3 regions of the Peribacillus sp. NPDC096540 genome follow, and region 2 is predicted to be linked to each of the others. Evidence: riboswitches for the same ligand, from Rfam matches in the RefSeq annotation. Region 2 holds a riboswitch; each other region holds the start of a gene.
What was found. A riboswitch is a leader RNA that binds a small molecule or an ion and turns the genes downstream of it on or off. The one in region 2 is predicted to bind S-adenosylmethionine.
Positions count from the first base shown of each region.

Region 1 (2,272 bases), on a different contig from region 2:
TCACAAAAGCTCGCGTGCAATTACTTCGTGATTTAGGGCCGACGTTAAGTGCTCAAAGCGCGTTCCAGTTTACGCTGGGACTGGAAACGTTACATGTTAGAATGAAAGAGCATCTTTCGAACACCAAAACAGTCATTCAATATTTGGAAAACCATCCTGCTGTGACATGGGTTTCGTATCCTAATAATGAGAGTCACCCTGATAAAGCGCTGGCGGATAAATACTTGCCTAAGGGAGCAGGATCTGTTGTAACTTTTGGAATTCAAGGTGGACGCGAAGCTGGAGCAAAACTTATCAATTCGGTAGAATTATGGTCGCATGTAGCCAACGTGGGGGATGCTAAAAGTTTAATTATCCACCCTGCTAGCACGACCCATCAACAATTAAATGATATAGGTTTAGCAAAAGCGGGTGTAAGTGCTGATCAAGTGCGCATATCGATTGGAATTGAAAACGTAGAAGATTTAATAGAAGATTTAGAGCAGGCAATTGAAAAAGCGACGAATATCGTCTCCTTGATTTCTAAAACTGTTTAATAAAAAAGACCTGTTCATAATTTCCTAGAAATATTATACATTGCGCTCCTTTTTTATCTATGATAAAATTTCTCCATACTAAAGAACTTAATGATGTTTAAATATTCTATATATTAGCTCTTATCAAGAGAGGTGGAGGGATGTGCCCGATGAAACCCGGCAACCGACAAGGGAATTTCCTTGGAAAGGTGCCAATTCACACAAAGTTTAATCGCTTTGGAAGATGAGAGAAAGGCCTGCCTTTTCACCTGCCTTTCTGCTCATGCAGAAGGGTTTTTTCTATTTAGTTTGGGAAAACCTTTGCATGTACAGCAAAATTGGTAAACGGTTATAAATCATATTTACAGGCTAATCATGAAGATAAATTAACTAAGTTCATAGGTTTTATTGGATAAAAGAGGTGAGTATTAATGATTACATTGACAAAAGTTAGTAAGCTGTTCCGAACAGGAAAAGGAAGCAGCGACACGATAAAGGCTGTAAATAATGTTAATGTTGAAATAAATAAAGGCGAAATTTTCGGTATTATTGGCTACAGTGGAGCAGGGAAAAGTACTTTGATCAGGATGCTTAATGGATTGGAAACACCAACAGAAGGATCTGTTGTAGTGGCCGATAAAGAAATTTCAAAAATCAAAGGTGCTAAGCTTCGTAAAGCTCGCCAAGAAATCAGCATGATCTTTCAACATTTTAATTTATTATGGTCTAGAACCGTTCAAGAGAATATATCCTTTCCTCTAGAAATTGCAGGGGTTTCGAAAAACGAGCGTATCAAGCGTGTGAATGAGTTAATTAAGTTAGTTGGACTTGAAGGAAGAGAAAAGGCATATCCTTCGCAATTAAGCGGAGGGCAAAAGCAAAGGGTCGGGATTGCAAGGGCTCTTGCTAACAATCCTAAAGTGCTACTGTGCGATGAAGCGACGTCTGCTTTAGACCCACAGACAACCGATTCAATACTTGAATTGCTTGTGGACATCAATAAGCGTCTTGGTTTAACGATTGTTTTGATTACACATGAAATGCACGTCATCCGAAAAATTTGTCATCGCGTGGCAGTAATGGAAAGTGGGCAAGTAGTCGAACAAGGACCTGTCCTGGAAGTCTTCAAAAATCCAAAAGAACAAATGACGAAGCGTTTCGTTCAACAGGTAACAGAGCCTGATGAAACAAAAGAAACAATGGAACACTTGCTGGAACGCTATCCAGCCGGAAAAGTAATTCAATTGACGTTCGTAGGAGATCATGCAGAGAGTCCGTTAATCACTAAACTGGTACGTAACTTTGAGTTGGATGTTAATATCGTTCAGGGGAAAATATCTCAAACTAGAAGTGGTTCATATGGAACGCTGTTTATCCACTTTGATGGCAATGAGGATGAAATGCTCCGCGCAATCGAATTCATTAAAGCACAGCATGTAGGCGTGGAGGTGATTACTCATGCTTGAAGAATTATTGCCGAATGTAGATTGGGAAGACATTATTGAAGCAACGAGAGAAACGCTTTATATGACTAGTATCTCAGTACTTGCTACCTTTTTTATTGGCATACTATTAGGGTTAGTCCTGTTTTTAACAGGGAAAGGTAATATGTGGGAAAACCGGGTAATTAACACGATCATGAGTGCTATCGTTAATATTTTCCGTTCTATTCCATTCCTTATTTTAATTGTGTTACTCATACCTTTTACAAAAATGCTTGTTGGTTCTATGATCGGTGAGAATGCGGCATTACCAGC
Region 1 covers NZ_JBNNTG010000001.1:305,092-307,363, forward strand. The annotation lists gene ACQKMR_RS01375 (O-acetylhomoserine aminocarboxypropyltransferase/cysteine synthase family protein) at 1-536, shown strand, start outside; SAM riboswitch class I at 654-766, shown strand; gene ACQKMR_RS01380 (methionine ABC transporter ATP-binding protein) at 947-1,981, shown strand; gene ACQKMR_RS01385 (methionine ABC transporter permease) at 1,974-2,272, shown strand, end outside.
Region 1: linked by a shared signal. The riboswitch ahead of ACQKMR_RS01380 (methionine ABC transporter ATP-binding protein) and the one ahead of mtnK (S-methyl-5-thioribose kinase) in region 2 are both predicted to bind S-adenosylmethionine.

Region 2 (2,272 bases):
AGAAGGTTGGCTGTGTATTGACCAAGATCAAAACCAATTGGTCCATAAAAAGCGAATTCAGGATCAATAACTTTCGTTTCGGTAATACTTGCAAATATACTTCCCGTATGTAAATCTCCATGAAGTAAGGCTTCCTGCTCGGTTTCAAAACTTTGTTTTAGCTTAGCGACTTCAAGTATTACTTCTTGATCATTCCAAATGCTTTTGGCAGCATCCGTCAATTCTACTTCATACTCACCCGGTAGGTCTTCAAAAAAAGGATCCGTGAAAACATAAACTTCAGTAATTTTGCAGAGTTCAGGATTCGTGAAGTTTCGAGCCACTTCTTTTTTCGCAGACGGTTCTAAATGAAAATCAGATGTGTAAAATGCCGTTTTCGCAACATACTCACCAATATGTTTCGATAGTAATGGAAATTGATCGCCATCGATTAAGCCTGTTCTCGCTATTTTTAAGTGAGAAAGGTCTTCCATGATTGTGATAGCAAGCTGTTCATCTGAATAATATACTTGTGGTACAAATTTGGGACAATAGCTTTTGAAATGGATAAGTGCATTTGCTTCAATTGCAGCCCTTTTTAAAGTCAGCGGCCAACTTTCGCCAATTACCTTCGCATAAGGAACCGCTTGTTTGATTATAATTCCTTTTTTGGTGGATGTGTCTGTAATATGAAAGACATAATTTAAGTTTCCATCGCCAATCTCTTTACATTTTAAAGTGGCGTCTGTATTGACCAACCCTAGTTTTTTTGCAAGAGTTATTGCAGTTTCATTTGACAGTAATTCATAATTCGAATGGTTTAAAGTCATTCTTTTCCCCTCCAAATACTTTACATAATAATGAAAAAGCCTCTTTCATATAGAAAGAGGCAGAAGTTTTAGCTTCGGACCTCTTATCTTCCAGAAAAATTGCTTTCTGGTGGAATTAGCACCGTGCCCTGTGGATTTAGAATCCGGCGGAAACTCCGCCCCATTTCACAATGGTATTACAGTCGGTTGCTGGGCTTCATAGGGCCTTTATCCCTCAGCCTGCTCTTGATAAGAGTAAATGTATATGTTTTCTGAAATTTTAATCTTCGGGAAAATAATATCAACTTTTTAAATAGTTTGTCAATGGGTAATTTAATAATAATCCAGCCGGCGTTCTTCGAATTCAGAAATTTTGCTACGTGCCTCCGTAACTTTAGTGAATTCGGTACCTGGTTTTTTCTATCCAGTGTTTGCGAAATGAAAATTAATACTTGGTTGTCTAAAGGCTTATCAATTTGGATTTTCCATTTCATTTTTTAAAACATCTATATGTAAAAAAACACTTTACAAGACTATGATAAACATATATCATTTGTGACTAGAATTTCAAGAAATTTCAGAGAAGGTGTTTAAATGTTGCAATTCGAAAAATCCAGACAGCTTCAGGAACTACCCAAGCAGTTTTTTGCTACTCTAGTTGCAAAAGTTAAGACTATTACAGAGCAAGGTCATGATGTCATTAATTTAGGGCAGGGAAATCCTGACCAGCCGACGCCAGAGCATATCGTGAAAAAATTGCAGACTGCTGCAGAAAATACAATAAATCATAAATATTCTCCTTTCCGAGGACATCAATACTTAAAAGAAGCTGCGACTGTCTTTTATGAACGTGAATATGGTGTCAAGTTAGACCCTAATAGTGAAGTGGCTATTCTATTTGGTGGAAAGGCAGGACTTGTCGAACTTCCACAGTGTTTATTAAATCCTGGGGATACAATTCTGGTACCTGATCCAGGCTATCCTGATTATCTATCTGGTGTAGTTTTAGCCCAAGCAAAAACAGAAATCATGCCTTTGACAGAAGAAAATGATTATCTTCCGAATTATGGAGAAATACATACAGAAACCCTTGAAAAAGCCAAAATGATGTTCTTGAACTATCCGAATAATCCAACTGGAGCATCAGCAACTGTGGGTTTTTTTGAGGAAACCGTCTCGTTTGCGAAAGAACATTCAATTTGTGTGGTTCACGATTTTGCATATGGTGCGATTGGATTTGATGGGAAAAAACCGATTAGTTTCCTTCAAGCAGAGGGGGCAAAAGATGTAGGTATCGAAATATATACTCTATCTAAAACATATAATATGGCAGGGTGGAGAGTTGGCTTCGCTGTTGGAAATAAAAGTGTCATCGAAGCTCTTGAACTCTTGCAAGACCATCTTTATGTAAGTCTTTTCCCAGCAATTCAAGAAGCAGCGGCAAGTGCGTTACTGGATTCACAGAGTTGCGTAGAAGAATTAGT
Region 2 covers NZ_JBNNTG010000013.1:42,590-44,861, forward strand. The annotation lists gene mtnK (S-methyl-5-thioribose kinase) at 1-809, opposite strand, end outside; SAM riboswitch class I at 890-1,044, opposite strand; gene ACQKMR_RS13370 (pyridoxal phosphate-dependent aminotransferase) at 1,383-2,272, shown strand, end outside.

Region 3 (2,272 bases), on a different contig from region 2:
CGCAGTCCGCATGGAAGATGAAACATGGGATAAAGTGAATGCGTATTTCCCGAACGCAAAAGTATTTGCTTTCTCCAAACTTTATGACAGCAAACAGCAGTTAAAGGACCTTTCATCCTTCCTTGATTCGAATTATCAAACTGATAATTGGAAGGAAAGAAGATCTGAGAAGATTCTTGCATTCACTCGCAAAACGTTATCTTACCTGCTAGAAAAACGGGCAGCTAATGAGCGGAAATGCGAGCACTCCATTTCTTGGAATGAGCAGATGGAAGTCAAATTGAATGGAGCCGTCAATCAACTGGCTGATTTGGAAAAAGAAAAAAGTGAAAATATCATAAGGTCGTATCGTTCAATTAAAGAAGAAGTGAAAAATCAGCTTTCTTCAAGAATCCCTGAATTACTGAGAGAATGTTCTAAATCATTAACGGAAAGTAGCGATTTTAGCCAAGTTCATATACAGTTGAACGAAGAAATGAATGAGCAGATTCAGGCATATATCTCAGACAAGATTATGCCGCAATATTACCGTTCTCTACAAGATTGGATTGCTACATCCCAGTTGGAATTTACACAAATTCAACAGTTTATGGATGAGATGAGTGCAGGGTTCAATGAATTGTACAAAGAAGAGCGGATTACACTTGCCGGAGACTTTAGAGTTTTGGATGACTGGCGCCGTGATGCGGATCGGATGACAAGCAGTATCCGCATTGAAAACGTTAATATTTTATTACGCCGGACACCATCACAATTGCTGCTTAAAGGGGCAGGGAAACTGTTTGGAGCTATTCCACAAAATAAAACTAATATGTACAACCGTTATAAGAAGTACTTAGAAAATGAAGACTACCAGGATGTCGCAGAGATGATCAGTGAACGTTTCCTTACACAATTCGGGTTGTTTGAAAAATCTTTGGATCGAGATATCTCACTTTTCTATCGCAGTTCATTTGCCTTACTTCAAAAAACGATAGAACAAACACAGACGGAAATCAAAGACCATCAGGCAGCACTGGAGCATATGAGAGAAAATCCGGAAGTATACCGTGACCCGATTACTCTGTTTGAAGTGAAACTGCGTCAGTTAGAGAGACTTGAAAAAATCGAGAAAAAGCGTCTGGCTAAGCTACAAAGAAAATAAGTGTAGTAAGCAACATTTTAAATATTCAAAAATCTATTGACTTTACGACTATATCCCTATAAAGTGATAATTACGAAAAACGTAACACAATATATTCTCTTATCAAGAGTGGCGGAGGGACTGGCCCTAAGATGCCCAGCAACCGTTCCATTAGGAATTGGTGCTAAATCCTGCAAAACAGAAATGTTTTGACAGATAAGAGAGGGACAAGTCTGCAAATCAGCTGATTAAACCTCTCTATTCTAGAGAGGTTTTTATTTTGGGATTTACACCAACCTGACTGATAAGATTAATGTGTAAAAAATAGGGGGGAACTACAATGAGGAAGTCAATTTTTAAAAGGGTTTTCGTTTCGGTCATAGCTTCGGCTTTGCTTTTAACGGGCTGCTCTTCAGGACAAAGTTCAACAGAATCAAAGAAGGATGAAAAAGTATCTTTTAAAAATGTTCCAGAACGATTTGCAAAAGGGGAAGGTGCCAAAATCAAAGTCATTCGTAAAATTGGCGGAGATGATCATACTGCGCAATATTTAGCTGGAGCGAAGGAAGAAGGAGAAGCATTAGGTTTTCAAGTGGATACGTATACAGCGAATGGCGATACGGCTAAATTCCATGATGCAATCGCCCAGGCTTTACAGGAAGATTATGATGGCTATATCATCTCCCATGGTGATGATGCAGCAACGGTGAATGACGTTCAAAAGTTGGTTGATGCAGGAAAAAGCGTTGTCACATTCGACTCTATTAACGACTTATCTAAAATTGACGGTGTGACATTAACTTCACAGGATGATGAAGCATTGGCAACTCTGGCTTTTGATAAATTGATAGAAGAACAAAAAGGTGAAGCGGCGATTGCATACCTGTGGGTAGATGGTTTCCCACCAATGGTGAGAAGAAATGCGGTGTATCAGGAAAAATTAAAAGAAAATCCCGGGATTAAAGAAGTCGAAAGATTCGGAATAGCATCTGCAGATACTTCGGTTCAGACACAAAATGCAGTAGCCGCAATGTTGAATAAATATCCCAAAGGTAAACTAGATGCGATTTTCGCAACATGGGATGCATTCGCTATCGGAGCAGCTCGTGCGATTAAAGAAGCTGGCCGCGATGAAGTGAAGATATACGG
Region 3 covers NZ_JBNNTG010000006.1:30,183-32,454, forward strand. The annotation lists gene ACQKMR_RS08070 (GTP-binding protein) at 1-1,144, shown strand, start outside; SAM riboswitch class I at 1,241-1,346, shown strand; gene ACQKMR_RS08075 (sugar ABC transporter substrate-binding protein) at 1,464-2,272, shown strand, end outside.
Region 3: linked by a shared signal. The riboswitch ahead of ACQKMR_RS08075 (sugar ABC transporter substrate-binding protein) and the one ahead of mtnK (S-methyl-5-thioribose kinase) in region 2 are both predicted to bind S-adenosylmethionine.